3 regions of the Actinomadura sediminis genome follow, and region 2 is predicted to be linked to each of the others. Evidence: predicted binding sites of a transcription regulator. Region 2 holds the regulator's gene; each other region holds the start of a gene.
The links. Region 2 encodes HrcA, which represses chaperone genes, less so after heat shock. Its sites were predicted from a motif close to TTGGCACTCTCNNNNNGAGAGTGCCAA; they were not measured.
Positions count from the first base shown of each region.

Region 1: groL (chaperonin GroEL) is a predicted target of HrcA. The motif match lies at 2,460-2,486, and genes of this name have one in related genera.
Region 3: ACFQ11_RS21245 (FmdB family zinc ribbon protein) is a predicted target of HrcA. The motif match lies at 2,828-2,854, and genes of this name have one in related genera.

Region 1 covers NZ_JBHTJA010000042.1:7,991-12,565, forward strand. Annotated here, with positions in the region: gene ACFQ11_RS20510 (DUF4132 domain-containing protein) at 1-552, opposite strand, end outside; gene groL (chaperonin GroEL) at 702-2,330, opposite strand; gene ACFQ11_RS20520 (aminotransferase class IV family protein) at 2,759-3,538, shown strand; gene ACFQ11_RS20525 (hypothetical protein) at 3,904-4,392, opposite strand; gene ACFQ11_RS37850 (Lsr2 family DNA-binding protein) at 4,498-4,575, shown strand, end outside.
Region 2 covers NZ_JBHTJA010000006.1:49,840-54,414, reverse strand. Annotated here, with positions in the region: gene hemW (radical SAM family heme chaperone HemW) at 1-37, shown strand, start outside; gene ACFQ11_RS05545 (DUF3097 domain-containing protein) at 475-1,290, opposite strand; gene hrcA (heat-inducible transcriptional repressor HrcA) at 1,517-2,530, shown strand; gene dnaJ (molecular chaperone DnaJ) at 2,532-3,668, shown strand; gene ACFQ11_RS05530 (16S rRNA (uracil(1498)-N(3))-methyltransferase) at 3,804-4,535, shown strand.
Region 3 covers NZ_JBHTJA010000044.1:44,821-49,395, forward strand. Annotated here, with positions in the region: gene ACFQ11_RS21240 (MMPL family transporter) at 1-1,760, opposite strand, end outside; gene ACFQ11_RS21245 (FmdB family zinc ribbon protein) at 2,431-2,787, opposite strand; gene ACFQ11_RS21250 (potassium/proton antiporter) at 2,905-4,389, opposite strand; gene ACFQ11_RS21255 (NAD(P)-dependent oxidoreductase) at 4,496-4,575, opposite strand, start outside.

The DNA of each region.
Region 1 (4,575 bases), on a different contig from region 2:
GCGGCGGCCCGACCCCTGGGAGAGCCAGTGCGCCATCAGCACGGCCGTCTCCAGGTCGAGCACGGGCAGCAGCGCCCGGGCGCCCCGGGCGCGGTCGGCCTTGGCGTGCGGGAACACGATGTGGCGGGCGCCGAGTTCGAAACGGGCCAACAGCGCCTTGAGGTCGTCGCCCTTGGGTCCCCAGCCGCCCTTGGGGACGGTGCGCCAGTCCGCCAGAAGGGGCCGGACGAGCTCCTCGGGACCCTGCTTGAACATGAACGTCTGGTTCGGCGTGTAGGTGACCGTGCCGTCCTTGTAAGCCCGGACGAGTCCGGGCCACCCTTCGCTCTCCAGGATCGTCTTCTCTTTGTCGGACAGATAGGACGGCCTGTCGCACAGCTTCAGCCATTCCTCCCGCTCGCCGTCCGCCCACACGAGGCTCCGGTCCGCGGGCGGCTCCAGCCCGGGGACGAGCGCGACCGCCTTCGCCGCGGCCCTGGTCGCCTCGCGGTACGCGCGGGCGTCCCTTTCCCAGGGGGGATCGACCAGCAGCCGGGGCAGTGCGTCGCTCATCCCGATCCTTCCGAAGTCGGTGAATGTGGGGATCGGACGCACGTGATCGAGGATCGGTTCGCTCGTTTCCGCGCACGCGAAAGGGGGCGGCCCCGAAGGACCGCCCCCTTTTGTGGCCGTTCACCCGTTTCGGGTGGGCGTGGACCCGATCAGAAGTCCATGCCGCCGGCGTCGGGCATGCCGCCCGCCGGGGCCGCGTTCTTCTCGGGCTTCTCGGCGATGACGGCCTCGGTGGTCAGGAACAGCGCGGCGATCGACGAGGCGTTCTGCAGCGCGGACCGGGTCACCTTGGCCGGGTCGATGATCCCGGAGTCGAACATGTTGACGTAGTCGCCGGTGGCGGCGTTCAGGCCCTCGCCCGGGGTCAGGTTGCGGACCCGCTCCACCACGACGCCGCCCTCGAGGCCGGCGTTCACGGCGATCTGCTTCAGCGGCTCCTCGAGAGCGCGCTTGACGATGTTGGCGCCGGTGGCCTCGTCGCCCTGCAGCTCGAGCTTGTCGAACGCCTTGGTGCCGGCCTGCAGCAGCGCCACGCCACCGCCGGGGACGATGCCCTCCTCGACCGCGGCCTTGGCGTTGCGGACGGCGTCCTCGATGCGGTGCTTGCGCTCCTTGAGCTCCACCTCGGTCGCGGCGCCGGCCTTGATGACCGCGACACCGCCCGCGAGCTTGGCCAGGCGCTCCTGGAGCTTCTCGCGGTCGTAGTCGGAGTCGGTGTTGTCGATCTCGGTGCGGATCTGGTTGACCCGACCGGCGATCTCGTTGGCGTCACCGGCACCGTCCACGATGGTGGTCTCGTCCTTGGCGACGACGACCTTGCGGGCGCGGCCCAGCATGTCGAGCGTGGTGTTCTCGAGCTTGAGGCCCACGTCCTCGCTGATGACCTGGCCACCGGTGAGGGTGGCGATGTCGCCCAGCATGGCCTTGCGGCGGTCGCCGAAGCCCGGGGCCTTGACGGCCACGGACTTGAAGATGCCGCGGATCTTGTTGACGATCAGCGTCGCCAGCGCCTCGGCCTCGACGTCCTCGGCGATGATCAGCAGCGGCTTGCCGGACTGCATGACGCCCTCGAGGACCGGGAGCAGGTCCTTGTTGGCCGACACCTTGCCCTGGACGATCAGGAGGTACGGGTCCTCGAGGACCGCCTCCATCCGCTCGGGGTCGGTGACGAAGTAGTGCGAGATGTAGCCCTTGTCGAAGCGCATCCCCTCGGTCAGCTCGAGCTCCAGACCGAAGGTCTGGCTCTCCTCGACCGTGATGACGCCTTCCTTGCCGACCTTGTCCATCGCCTCGGCGATCATCTCGCCGATCTGCGGGTCGCCGGCGGAAATGGAGGCGGTGGAGGCGATCTGCTCCTTGGTCTCCACGTCCTTGGCCAGCTTGGACAGCTCCTCGCTGACCCGCTCGACCGCGGCCTCGATGCCCCGCTTCAGCGACATCGGGTTGGCGCCCGCGGCGACGTTGCGCAGACCCTCGCGCACGAGCGCCTGGGCCAGCACGGTCGCCGTCGTGGTGCCGTCACCCGCGACGTCGTCGGTCTTCTTCGCTACTTCCTTGACGAGCTCCGCGCCGATCTTCTCCCAGGCGTCCTCGAGCTCGATCTCCTTGGCGATCGACACACCGTCGTTGGTGATCGTGGGGGCGCCCCACTTCTTCTCCAGCACGACGTTGCGGCCCTTGGGGCCGAGCGTCACCTTCACGGCGTCGGCGAGCTGGTTCATGCCCCGCTCGAGACCGCGCCGGGCGTCCTCGTCGAACGCGATCATCTTTGCAGCCATAGGCTCCAGTCCTCCCGGAACAAGGTGGCTTAGACGGATCGAGCCGACGCCCGCGACGGACGACCCCGGCCGACGACTGCCATTCCGCCGCCGCTCCAGAGCCTCATCGCCCCGACCCAGACTGTGAAGTTGTCACTCTCCACAGTGGAGTGCCAACCGTTTTTTAGCACTCTACCCTGTCGAGTGCAAGCAACGCGCACCCTCTCCGCAGGAAGCTTCATCTACCTCCGCCGACCCACCCTGACCAGCCCCGGAGCCTCCGACCAGGGCCGCCCCGACTGCCGTCGCCGTCTTCCAGGGTGCGCCCCCGCACCCCGACACCCGCAGAACAGGCACGCGAGAACGATCCGCTCCGCACAGTCAGACACGAAGCCCCCGCGCCGCCTCCGGCAACGTGCCGCCGGACCGCGGACTGACAAACTCAGGCCATGGCGGAACTGAACGGCGCACCGGCCACCTCCGAACAACTCCAGGCGCTTGCGCTCGTCAACTACGGCCACTTCACCTCAATGCGAGTCGACGAACACCGGGTTCGCGGCCTTTCGCACCATCTGGAACGACTCGCTCGGGACTGCCGCGCCCTCTTCGCAACCGAACTGGACCGTGACCGCGTACGCGAACTCGTCGCCCAGGCCATCGCCGGACGAGACGACTCGTTCGTCGTTCGCGTGACCGTGTTCGACCCCGCCCTGGAACTCGGTCACCCCGGAACCGAGGCCGAACCACAGGTGCTCATCACCACCAGGCCCGCCGGCGCCATGCCACCCGCACCGATGCGCGTCCAGACCGCCAGCTACATCCGCGACCTCCCCGAGGTCAAACACGTCGGCCTGTTCGGCGCCCTACGCCACCGCCGCAGCGCCCAACTCGACGGATTCGACGACGCCCTGTTCCTCGACACCGAGTCCTACGTCTCCGAGGGCGCCACGTGGAACATCGGGTTCTACGACGGCGAACAAGTAATCTGGCCGAACGCCGAAGTCCTACCCGGCGTCACCATGCGACTTCTCCAGCAGGCCCACGACCGGACGTCCCTGGCACCGGTCAACGTCGCGGATTTGCCCCGCATGCAAGCCGCATTCGCCACCAACACGACCGTAGGCGTCCGGGCGATCACCGCAATCAACGACATCGAGTTCCCGGCGGAACACCCCATCCTCGATGACCTCCGCAAGGAATACGGCGAGATTCCGGGAGAACCCCTCTAACGGCCCCTGGACCGGCCGCGAAAACCGATCCCCGCGCGAGGCCAAGCGCATGGGCATCCGGGAATGCGCCGGACACCTGGGCATCAGTGAACGCATGGTCTCCAAGTGGAAGGCCGGAGGAGAGGCCATGGCGCCGACCCGATCTACTCGACTCGGTGACGGCCGCAGCGTTGAAACGTCGGCGTCCGGCTGACGGTCGCGGCATTCAGGGGATCGAGCGTGCGCTTACCAGGAGGTCTCGCGACCCCCATGAACCCGCCGAAGCACTCATTCGCGCGATGCCGCCCGTGCCGGGCTGGGGCCGCCCGCGCGAATAGGCACTTCGGACCGCTTTCCGTGGTCGATACGGTGCCCGTCGGCCCACCTCAGGGCGAGATGTCGCCTCGAAGCGGTCTGTGAGTCTCGGTCGCGACCGCAAAGCCCGATATTTCGTCCCATGGCACCGCTGACCAGAGTCCTTCCAGCACCGTCCATATGCGATCCACCAGTGGCCAATCCGGACGGTCACCAGTCAGAGTGATGATGACCATGAGCTCGCTCCCCCACACGCCGTGGTCATCATCGGGGTCCGTCGCAATCACGTCTTCAGCGATGAACCGCACACCCGCATGGATTTCAAGCAAGAGGTAGTCAGGGGGCGGGCCCTCCCGCTCTGTCCCGGTGACAAGCCTGAAGCTATGGACGACATCGATGTCAGGTTCCAGCCACTCGCCCGACTGAGGCTCAGGAGGCCCCCGGTACTCGCCGACCAGAGGCGGCCCGGTCTCCAGCAGGGTGTCAAGCACACGGTCCATGGCTCCCACGGCGGTCTCCTGCTCCGCTCCCTTGCAGAAGAACACGAGTCTGTAAGCCATGCGTGCCCCTCGATCGAACACCGTCCATCAGATCAACAGGCTTCCAGGCGGGAAAGCGGTCTTTCCTATGCACGCCGCATCGCGCGTGTCGAGTATGCAAGAAGGCTGCGCACGTGGGCAGAGGAGAAGGGGCTCAGTGTGAACAAGAGAGGCCGCATCCCCAGCGCCGCGATGGCTATGTAT
Region 2 (4,575 bases):
CCTCCTCGCCGACGCCGTCGTCCGGGAGCTGTGCTAGCGGCTCCGGGAGCGGCCCGGTCGGCCTCCGGGCGCCGAGCGCCCTACGGCCGCCCGGGGGCAACCCGCCGCCCGCGTGGTGGTCGGGTCTGCGCGTGGCGCGGTTCTTTCTGCGGGTTGAGCGTGTCTTCGGGTGGCGCCCCGGCCCGCTCCGCGTGGTGGTCGGGTTTGCGCGTGGCGCGGTTCTTTCTGCGGGTTGAGCGTGTCTTCGGGTGGCGCCCCGGCCCGCTCCGCGTGGTGGTCGGGTCTGCGCGTGGCGCGGTTCTTTCTGCGGGTTGAGCGTGTCTGCGCCTAGTACCCGGCCCGCGCGTGGTGATGGGGGCTGCGCTGGCGGGTGAGCGGGCCGTCGGGCGGGTGCACGGGTGGTCGTCCGGGGGTACCCGGGGGGGCGCGCCGGGCGCGGGGCGGCCCACGGCCGTCCGGACGGTCCCGGGCGGGTCAGGGGGCGGTCACGAAGTCGATCAGTTCCTCGACGCGGCCCAGGAGGGCGGGCTCCAGGTCCGTGAAGGCGTGCACGGAGGAGAGGATGCGCTTCCAGGCGGCGCCCACGTCGGGTTCCCAGCCGAGGGCGTCCAGCACGCCCTCCTTCCACGGGACGCCGCGGGGCACCCGCGGCCAGGCGGGGATGCCGACGGCCGCGGGCTTGACGGCCTCCCAGATGTCGACGAACGGGTGGCCGGTGACCAGGACGTGCGGGGACGACACCCGCGCGGCGATCCGGCTCTCCTTGGAGCCCTCGACGAGATGGTCGACGAGGACGCCGAGGCGGCGGCCCTCGGCGGGCCCGAACTCGTCGACGATCGCGGGCAGGTCGTCCACGCCCTCCAGGTACTCGACGACGACGCCCTCGACGCGCAGGTCGTGGCCCCAGATCTTCTCGACCAGCTCCGCGTCGTGGACGCCCTCGACGTAGATGCGGCTCTCCTTGGCGACCCGCGCGCGCAGGTCCCGGACGGCGACGGAGCCGGACGCCGAGCGCGCGGGACGGCGCGGGGCCGCCTCGGGGCGGACGAGCGTGACGGGCGCGCCGTCGATCAGGAACCCGGACCTGGTGAGCGGGAACACGCGGCGCTTGCCGAAGCGGTCCTCGAGGGTGACGCCGAACTTGTCGCAGGCCACGACGGCGCCGCAGAACCCGCTGTCGGGGTCCTCGGCGACCAGCCCCGGCTCGGCCGGGACCTCCGGGATCAGGCCCTTGCGGGGCCTGCGCCAGTCGCCGGACAGCACGTCGTTGCCGTAGTCCTTACTCCGCACAGGTCCGCACATTAACCCGGCGGAGGCCGCGGGCGGCGTCGTCCCCGGTCGTTCGGCGTGGCGCCCGATCCGGATAGGATCGCGCCGCCGCGGGGACGGGGACCCTCCAGAAGGGCCCCCGCGGGTCGTACACTTGGCACTCAAGAGTAAGGAGTGCCAGCGGCACGGGGCCGGAGGGCACCGGATGATCGGGGGGCCAGTGGCAGCGCACGAGGGAGGTGACAACGTGCTGGACGACCGGAAACTCGCGGTCCTGCGCGCCATCGTCGAGGACTTCGTGTCCACGAACGAACCGGTGGGCTCCAAAGCCCTGGCGGACCGGCACAACCTCGGCGTGTCCCCCGCGACGATCCGCAACGACATGGCGGTCCTGGAGGAGCAGGGGTACATCGCGCAACCCCACACGAGCGCGGGCCGCGTCCCCACCGACAAGGGCTACCGGCTGTTCGTCGACCGGCTGTCGACGATCAAGCCGCTGTCGGCGGCGGAACGCCGCGCGATCGAGACGTTCCTGTCCGGCGCGTACGACCTCGACGACGTCGTCGGCCGGACGGTGAAGCTGCTCGCGCAGCTGACCCGGCAGGTCGCGGTGGTGCAGTACCCGTCGCTGACGCGGTCGACGGTGCGGCACGTCGAGCTGGTGCGGGTGGCCGAGAGCCGGCTGCTGCTCGTCCTGATCACCGACACCGGGCGGGTGGAGCAGCGGGTCATCGAGACGCCCGGCGAGATCTCCGAGGAATCGATCGGGCACCTGCGGGCGTTGCTCAACACGTGCCTGGACGGGCTCGGGCTCGGCGAGGTGCCGACGGCCGTCGCGGACCTTCCGGACAAGGTCGGGCCGGACGAGCGGCCGGTGGCGGCCGCGGTGCTGTCGGTGCTGCTGGAGACGCTCGTCGAACGGCACGAAGAGAAGATCGTCTTCGCCGGGGCGGCGAACCTGGCCGCGGTGGACTTCTCGCAGAGCCTGCGGGAGGTGCTGGTCGCGCTGGAGGAGCAGGTCGTGCTGATGCGGCTGCTCGGCGAGTCCGGCGACTCCTCTACTGTTACGGTGCGGATCGGCACCGAGAACCCCGAATTGGGGCTCCGATCGACCTCGGTCGTCGCCGCCGACTACGGCGTCGGCGACCTCACGCTGGCCCGGCTGGGAGTGCTCGGGCCGACACGCATGGATTACCCCAGCACGATGGGAGCGGTACGGGCAGTGGCACGCTACGTGGGACAGATCCTGGCGGGGTCGTAAGGTGGCCAACGACTACTACGCGACCCTGGGGGTCGGCCGGAACGCCAGCGCCGACGAGGTCAAGAAGGCTTATCGCCGGCTCGCGCGGGAACTCCACCCGGACGTCAACCCCGACCCGGCGACCCAGGAGAAGTTCAAGGAGATCACCCAGGCGTACGAGGTGCTCTCCGACCCGAAGAAGCGGGAGATGTACGACCTGGGCGCGGACCCGTTCGCGCCCGGCGGCGGCGGGGGCGGCGCCGGCGGGTTCGGCGGCGCGGGATTCCCGTTCAGCGACATCATGGACGCGTTCTTCGGGACGTCGGCGTCGCGCGGCCCCCGGTCGCGGGCGCGGCGCGGGCGGAACGCGACGCTGCGGGTCGAGCTGGACCTGTCGGAGACGGCGTTCGGCACCACCCGGGAGCTGACCGTGGACACCGCGGTCGCCTGCTCGGCCTGCGAGGCGACGGGCTGCGCGCCCGGCACCCACCCGGAGACCTGCGACACCTGCCACGGGCGCGGTGAGGTGCAGCAGGTGCAGCGGTCGTTCCTGGGCCAGGTCATGACGGCCCGGCCCTGCCCGGCGTGCGGCGGGTTCGGCTCGGTGATCCGCACGCCGTGCACCGAGTGCTCCGGGGACGGGCGGGTCCGCACCCGGCGCACCGTCAAGGTCAAGATCCCGGCGGGCGTGGAGAACGGCATCCACATCCAGCTCGCCGGGGAGGGCGAGGTCGGTCCCGGCGGGGGCCCGCCCGGCGACCTGTTCCTGGAGATCGTGGAGCGCGCGCACCCGATCTTCGAGCGGGAGGGCGACGACCTGCACTGCACGGTCGAGATCCCGATGACGGCGGCGGCGCTCGGCACCAGCGTCACGATCGAGACGCTCGACGCGGCCGAGGAGGTCGACATCAAGCCGGGCACGCAGTCCGGCCAGGTGATCACCCTCTACAACCGGGGCGTGCGGCACCTCAACGAGAGCGGGCGCGGCGACCTGATGATCCACGTGAACGTGGAGACGCCGAACAGGCTCGACGAGGAGCAGGAGGAGCTCCTGCGCCGCCTGGCGGAGCTGCGCGGCGAGGAGCGTCCCCCCGGCAAGTTCGCCCCGGGGCAGCGGGGGATGTTCTCCCGCCTGCGGGACGTGTTCAACCAGCACTGAAGAGAGACGGTGACGGCCTACCGGGAAGGCCGTGACGGTGATGGCCGGCCGTGACGCCGGCCGGCCGTGGGAAGTCGGTACGGACCCCGGGGACGCGCCCGCGTCCCCGGGGTCCGGTGACGTTGGGGGAGAGCGATGAGCCCGCCGGTGTTCCTCGCCGGGACGGCCGCCCTGGAACGCGACCGCGTCATCCTGGACGGCCCCGAGGGGCGGCACGCCGCGACCGTGCGGCGGCTGCGTCCCGGGGAACGCGTCGACCTGACCGACGGGGAGGGGCTGCTCGCGGAGTGCGTCGTCACGGCGGCCGACCGGGCGTCCCTCACGCTGGAGGTCGCGGCCCGGCACCGGGAGCCGCCGCCCGAACCGCGCCTGGTCGTCGTGCAGGCGCTGCCGAAGGGCGACCGGGGCGAACTGGCCGTGGAGACGATGACCGAGGCGGGCGTGGACGAGATCGTCCCGTGGGCCGCCGCGCGCTGCGTCACCCAGTGGCGTCCCGAGCGCCGCGAGAAGGCCCTGAACCGCTGGCGGAACGCCGCCCGCGAGGCCGGCAAGCAGGCCCGGCGCAGCCGCCTGCCGCACGTGCCCGACCTCGCGTCGACCGACGCCGTCGCGCGGCGGCTCGCGGCCGCGTCCGTCGCGCTCGTCCTGCACGAGGATGCCGCCGAGCCGCTCAGCGGCGTCCGCCCGCCCGCGTCGGGGGAGGTCGTCCTGGTGGTCGGTCCCGAGGGCGGGATCACCGAGGACGAACTGGCCGCGTTCGGCGCGGCCGGGGGACGTCCGGTGCGGCTCGGCCCGACGGTGCTGCGCACCTCGACGGCGGGCGTCGCGGCGGCCGCCGTCCTGCAGGCCGCCTCCGGCCGCTGGTGACGACCCGCCGGTGGGCCGGCCCGCCGGGCGGCCGTCCCGG
Region 3 (4,575 bases), on a different contig from region 2:
AAGATGAACGCCAGCAGGGGGAACGACGCGTCGGACCCCTCGAAGCCGAAGACGTGCTCGAAGAAGAGCGCGGAGGCGCCCAGGGTCGCCATGAAGGAGAGGACCACGGTCGCCATCATGAGCAGCGGCGCGACGAGGGCGCGCAGCAGCAGCACGAGGATGGCGAACACGACGACCAGGACGATCGGGATGATGACGAGGTTGTCGCGGGACGACGCCTCGTTCGTGTCCACGGTGATGGCCGTGGTCCCGCCGACCTGGGCGTCCTCGGGGAGCGAGGCGCGCAGGCGTTCGACGGTCTCCTGCGCGGCCTCGCTGTCGGCGGGCGCCCGCAGCGTCGCCTCGTACTGGACGAGCCCGTCCGCGGTCTGCGGCGCGCCGACGCCCGCGACGCCCTCGGTGCCGCGGATCGCCGTCGCGAGGCCGTCCGACGCGCCCGCCGGGGCGATGACGACCGCCGGGGAGCCGGATCCGCCGGGGTAGTGCTCGGACAGGACGTCCTGGCCGGCGATCGAGTCGGGACGTCCGGTGAACATGCCCTCGTTCGACAGCCCGGTGGCGTTGAGGGAGAACAAACCGAACGTGAGGCCGGCGAGGGCGACCGTGGTGACGGTCCAGAGCACGCGCGGGCGCCTGCCGACGAGCGCGGCGACCCGGCTCCAGACGCCGTGTTCGGCCTCGTACGCCTCCGGCTTCAGGTATTTCGCGTCGTACCGGGGGATCAACGGCCAGAACAGCCAGCGCCCGCAGACCACGAGGAGCGCGGGGAGCAGCGTGAGCATCGCGGCGAGCGCGGTCAGCACCCCGGCGGCGGCGACCGGGCCCATGCCCGCGGTCGAGTTCATCGCGGCCAGCAGCAGGCAGACCAGCCCGGCCGCGACGGTCGCGCCGGATGCGATGACGGCGGGGGCGGCGCGGCGCAGCGCGAACGCCATGGCCTCGTGCCGGTCCTCGTGCCGGTGCAGTTCCTCTCTGTACCGGGCCACGAGGAGGAGCGCGTAGTCGGTGGCGATCCCGAAGACCAGGACCGTCAGGATGCCCGCGCTCTGCCCGTTTACCGTCAGGTCCGCGTACTTGGCCAGAAGGTAAACGAATGACTGGGCGAGTGCGAGTGCGGCCAGCGCGCACAGGACGGGGACGATCCACAGGATCGGGCTTCGGTAGATGAGCAGCAGCAGCACGATGACGACGCCGCCCGCGGCCATCAGCAGGAACCCGTCGAGGCTTTCGAAGACCTTGATCTGGTCGGCGCCCGCGCCGGCGGGCCCGGTGACGTGGGCTTCGAGGCCGGGCGGTCCGCGCTGGGCGAGTTCGCGGGCCTCGTCCACCGCGTCGACGACGGTGTCCTCGCCGGTGAGGGGGACGAGGACCTGGAGCGCCCGCCCGTCCTCGGACGGGATCGGGCCCTGCACGGTCTCCGCGCCGGGCAGCGACGCGAACGCCGTCGCGTCCTCGGCGACCGCCGCGCGGTCCGCCCCGGTGATGCCGGACGGCCGCTCGTAGACGACCACCGCGAGCATCGACTCCTCGGACCGGAAGCGCTCCTGGAGTTCGACGACCCGCGTCGATTCGGCTCCGCCGGGCAGCCAGGACGACGCCTCGTTCTCCTCCACCTCGCCGAGCCTCCCGGCGAGCGGGCCGAGTGCGGCCAGGAGGATCACCCACAGGGCCAGTACGGCCCATTTGGTCCGGCGGCCGGCGATCCACCCGGCCGTCCGTTTCGGTCGGGCGCCGGGGGGCGCCGGGCTGCGTTCGCTCATGGTTCCTCTCCGCTGCTGCCCGAGCGGGGTGAAGTCGAGATATGGCGGTTATGCGCCGCCGGAGCCTCTCGGTCGGCGAGAGGCGTCGGTGCTATCTCGATGTCCGGGCCGCGGGGCCGCTCGGTCCGTGTGACCTGCGGTCCCGCCCGTCCGCACGGGTTCCGTTCAGACCAATGCTCACCGGAGAGCGGCCGCTTACGCGTCGTGTGAGGGAAGCGAATCGCACTACGCCCCGGGGCGCACGGCCGATGACCGCGTTCACCCTGGAGGTGTAGTGACGGGGGTGCGCGGGCGGGCCCGGGAGGCGGCGCGGGACGCCCCCGGGTCGGCCGGGAGCAGGAGAGGAGCGGCGTCGGCGCAGCTCAGAGGGGGCGTCGCGTGTCCGCGGGCGTGCGGCCCGGCACCATCCGCCCGGACGGACGGGCGAGAGCGGGCACCTCGACCAGAGGGAGTGCCGGCGCGGCGGGAGCGGCGCTCGACCGCCGGGCGGGACATCCGGGACGGGCTGAGCCGACGGCGGCGCGCCCAGCGGCGCATCCCGGGACCGGCTGAGCCGACGGCGGCGAACCCGGCGGCGCGCCCGGTGCGGGCGGCGTCCGTCCGGGCTCGGAAGACGCGGTACGGGCGGGGACGGCGGCCGCGCGGCCGTCGCCCCCGCGCGTTCACGAAGTCAGGCGACCTTTTCCTTCGACGACGAGGACGAACCGGAGTCGCCGCTCGACGAGGAGGACGACGAAGCCGACGAGTCGGACTTCGCGGAGTCGCCCGAAGAGGACGACGAGTCGGACGAACCGTTCGACGAGCCGTTCGACGAACCGCCGGACGAGGAGCCCACGGTCGACTTGCCGGACCCGCGGCTGTCGGTCCGGTAGAAGCCCGACCCCTTGAAGATGATCCCCGCCGCGGAGAAGACCTTGCGCAGCCTGCCCTCGCACGCCGGGCAGTCGGTCAGCGCGTCATCGCTGAACTTCTGCACGACCTCCAGAGGCTCGCCGCACTCGGTGCAAACGTACTGATACGTCGGCACGGTTCCTCCTAGCTGACTCAGCCCGGCGGGTGGCCCCGGACTGGCACTCACTGTGAACGACTGCTAATGGTACCCGTGAGTGGAACACGATTCGCCCCCGGCCTGTTCCCGCGCCGGTCAAGTGCCGGTCTCGCCGAACCAGCCGGCCAGCTTGCCGCGGCGGCTGACGGCGCGCAGGCGCCGCTCCGCGGTGTCCCGCACCTCCTCGGTCGTCACGACCAGGAGGGTGTCGCCGGATTGCAGCGGGGTGGTGGGCTCCGGGACGAAACTGGACCCGTTCCGCACGATGAGCGTGACGGACGCGCCCGCGGGCAGCCGGAGCTCGAAGATCTCCACGCCGTTCATCTGGGAGTCGTCCGGGATCCGGACCTCCAGCAGGTCGGCGTGCAGTTCCTCGAGGGGCGCGGCCTCCACGTCGAGTTCGCGCGTCTCGTCGTCCCGTTCGAGCCCGCACAGCCGCGCCGCCAGCGGCAGCGTGGGCGCCTGGAGGAGCGTGAACACGACGACGATGTTGAAGATGATCGCGAAGCTGCGGTCGGAGCCGGGGAGCTGCTCCACCATCGGGATGGTGGCGAGGACGATCGGGACGGCGCCGCGCAGACCGGCCCACGACATGAACATCCGCTCGCCCCACGGGATCCGGAAGCCGAGCGTGGAGACCAGCACCGACAGCGGGCGGGCGACGAACAGCAGGATCGACCCGATGATCAGGGCGGGGACGATCTGCGCGGGCAGGTCGGCGGGCGACGCGAGCAGGCCGAGCATGACGAACAGCCCGATCTGCGCGAGCCAGCCGACGCCCTCGGCGAAGCCGCGGGTGGCGGGCCGGTGCGGGAGGCGGGCGTTGCCGAGGACGAGCGCGCTGACGTAGACGGCCGCGAACCCGCTGGCGTGCATGAGCGACGTCGCGCCGTACGCGCCGATCGACATCGACAGCACGGCGATCGGGTAGAGGCCGGAGGCGGGGAGGGCCACCCGGCGCAGCGCCTGGGCGCCGAGCCACCCGATCGCGAGGCCCATCAGCGCGCCGACGGCGAGCTCGTAGACGAGCATCGCGGACAGTTCGAGCGGGTTCGGGACGGTCCCGGTGGTCGCGAGCGCGATCACGATGATGACGACGGGCGCGTCGTTGAAGCCGGACTCGGCCTCCAGCAGGCCCGCGACGCGGGACGGCAGCGGCAGCCGGCGCAGGACGGAGAAGACGGCGGCGGCGTCGGTCGGCGCGAGGGCGGCCGACAGCAGGAACGCGGCGCGCCAGTCGAGGCCGATCAGCCAGATCGCGGGGAGCGCGACGATGACGATGCTGAGCAGCGTCCCGATCGTCGCGACGCTGAGCGCGGCGGGGACGGCCGGGCGGACCTGCCGCCAGTTGGTGGTGAGACCGCCCTCGGCGAGGATGAGGACGAGCGCCGCGAGCCCGAGCGTCTCGGCGAGGGCCACGTCGTCGAAGACGATGTGGAGCGGTCCCGACTCGCCGATGAAGAGGCCGAGACCCATGTACGCCAGCAGGGTCGGCAGCCCGGCGCGGTGCGACAGCCGGACGGCGACGATGGCGCTGAGTACGAGTGTGGCCCCGAGGAGTAGCCAGATGTCGAGCTGCACATCCCACCCTTCGCGGGGTCGTCAAAGTTGATCGTTTAGGGATCCTACAGATTGAACGCCCATTTGCGCATTTCGGGTTGAGTGTCGGAATCCCCGTGACCCGGCCTTAACGCCGCCTGACCTGCGGATCTACCCCGTTGACGACGTTCTGCACGTCCTCGCCGCGGACGGCGGCGACGACGTTGT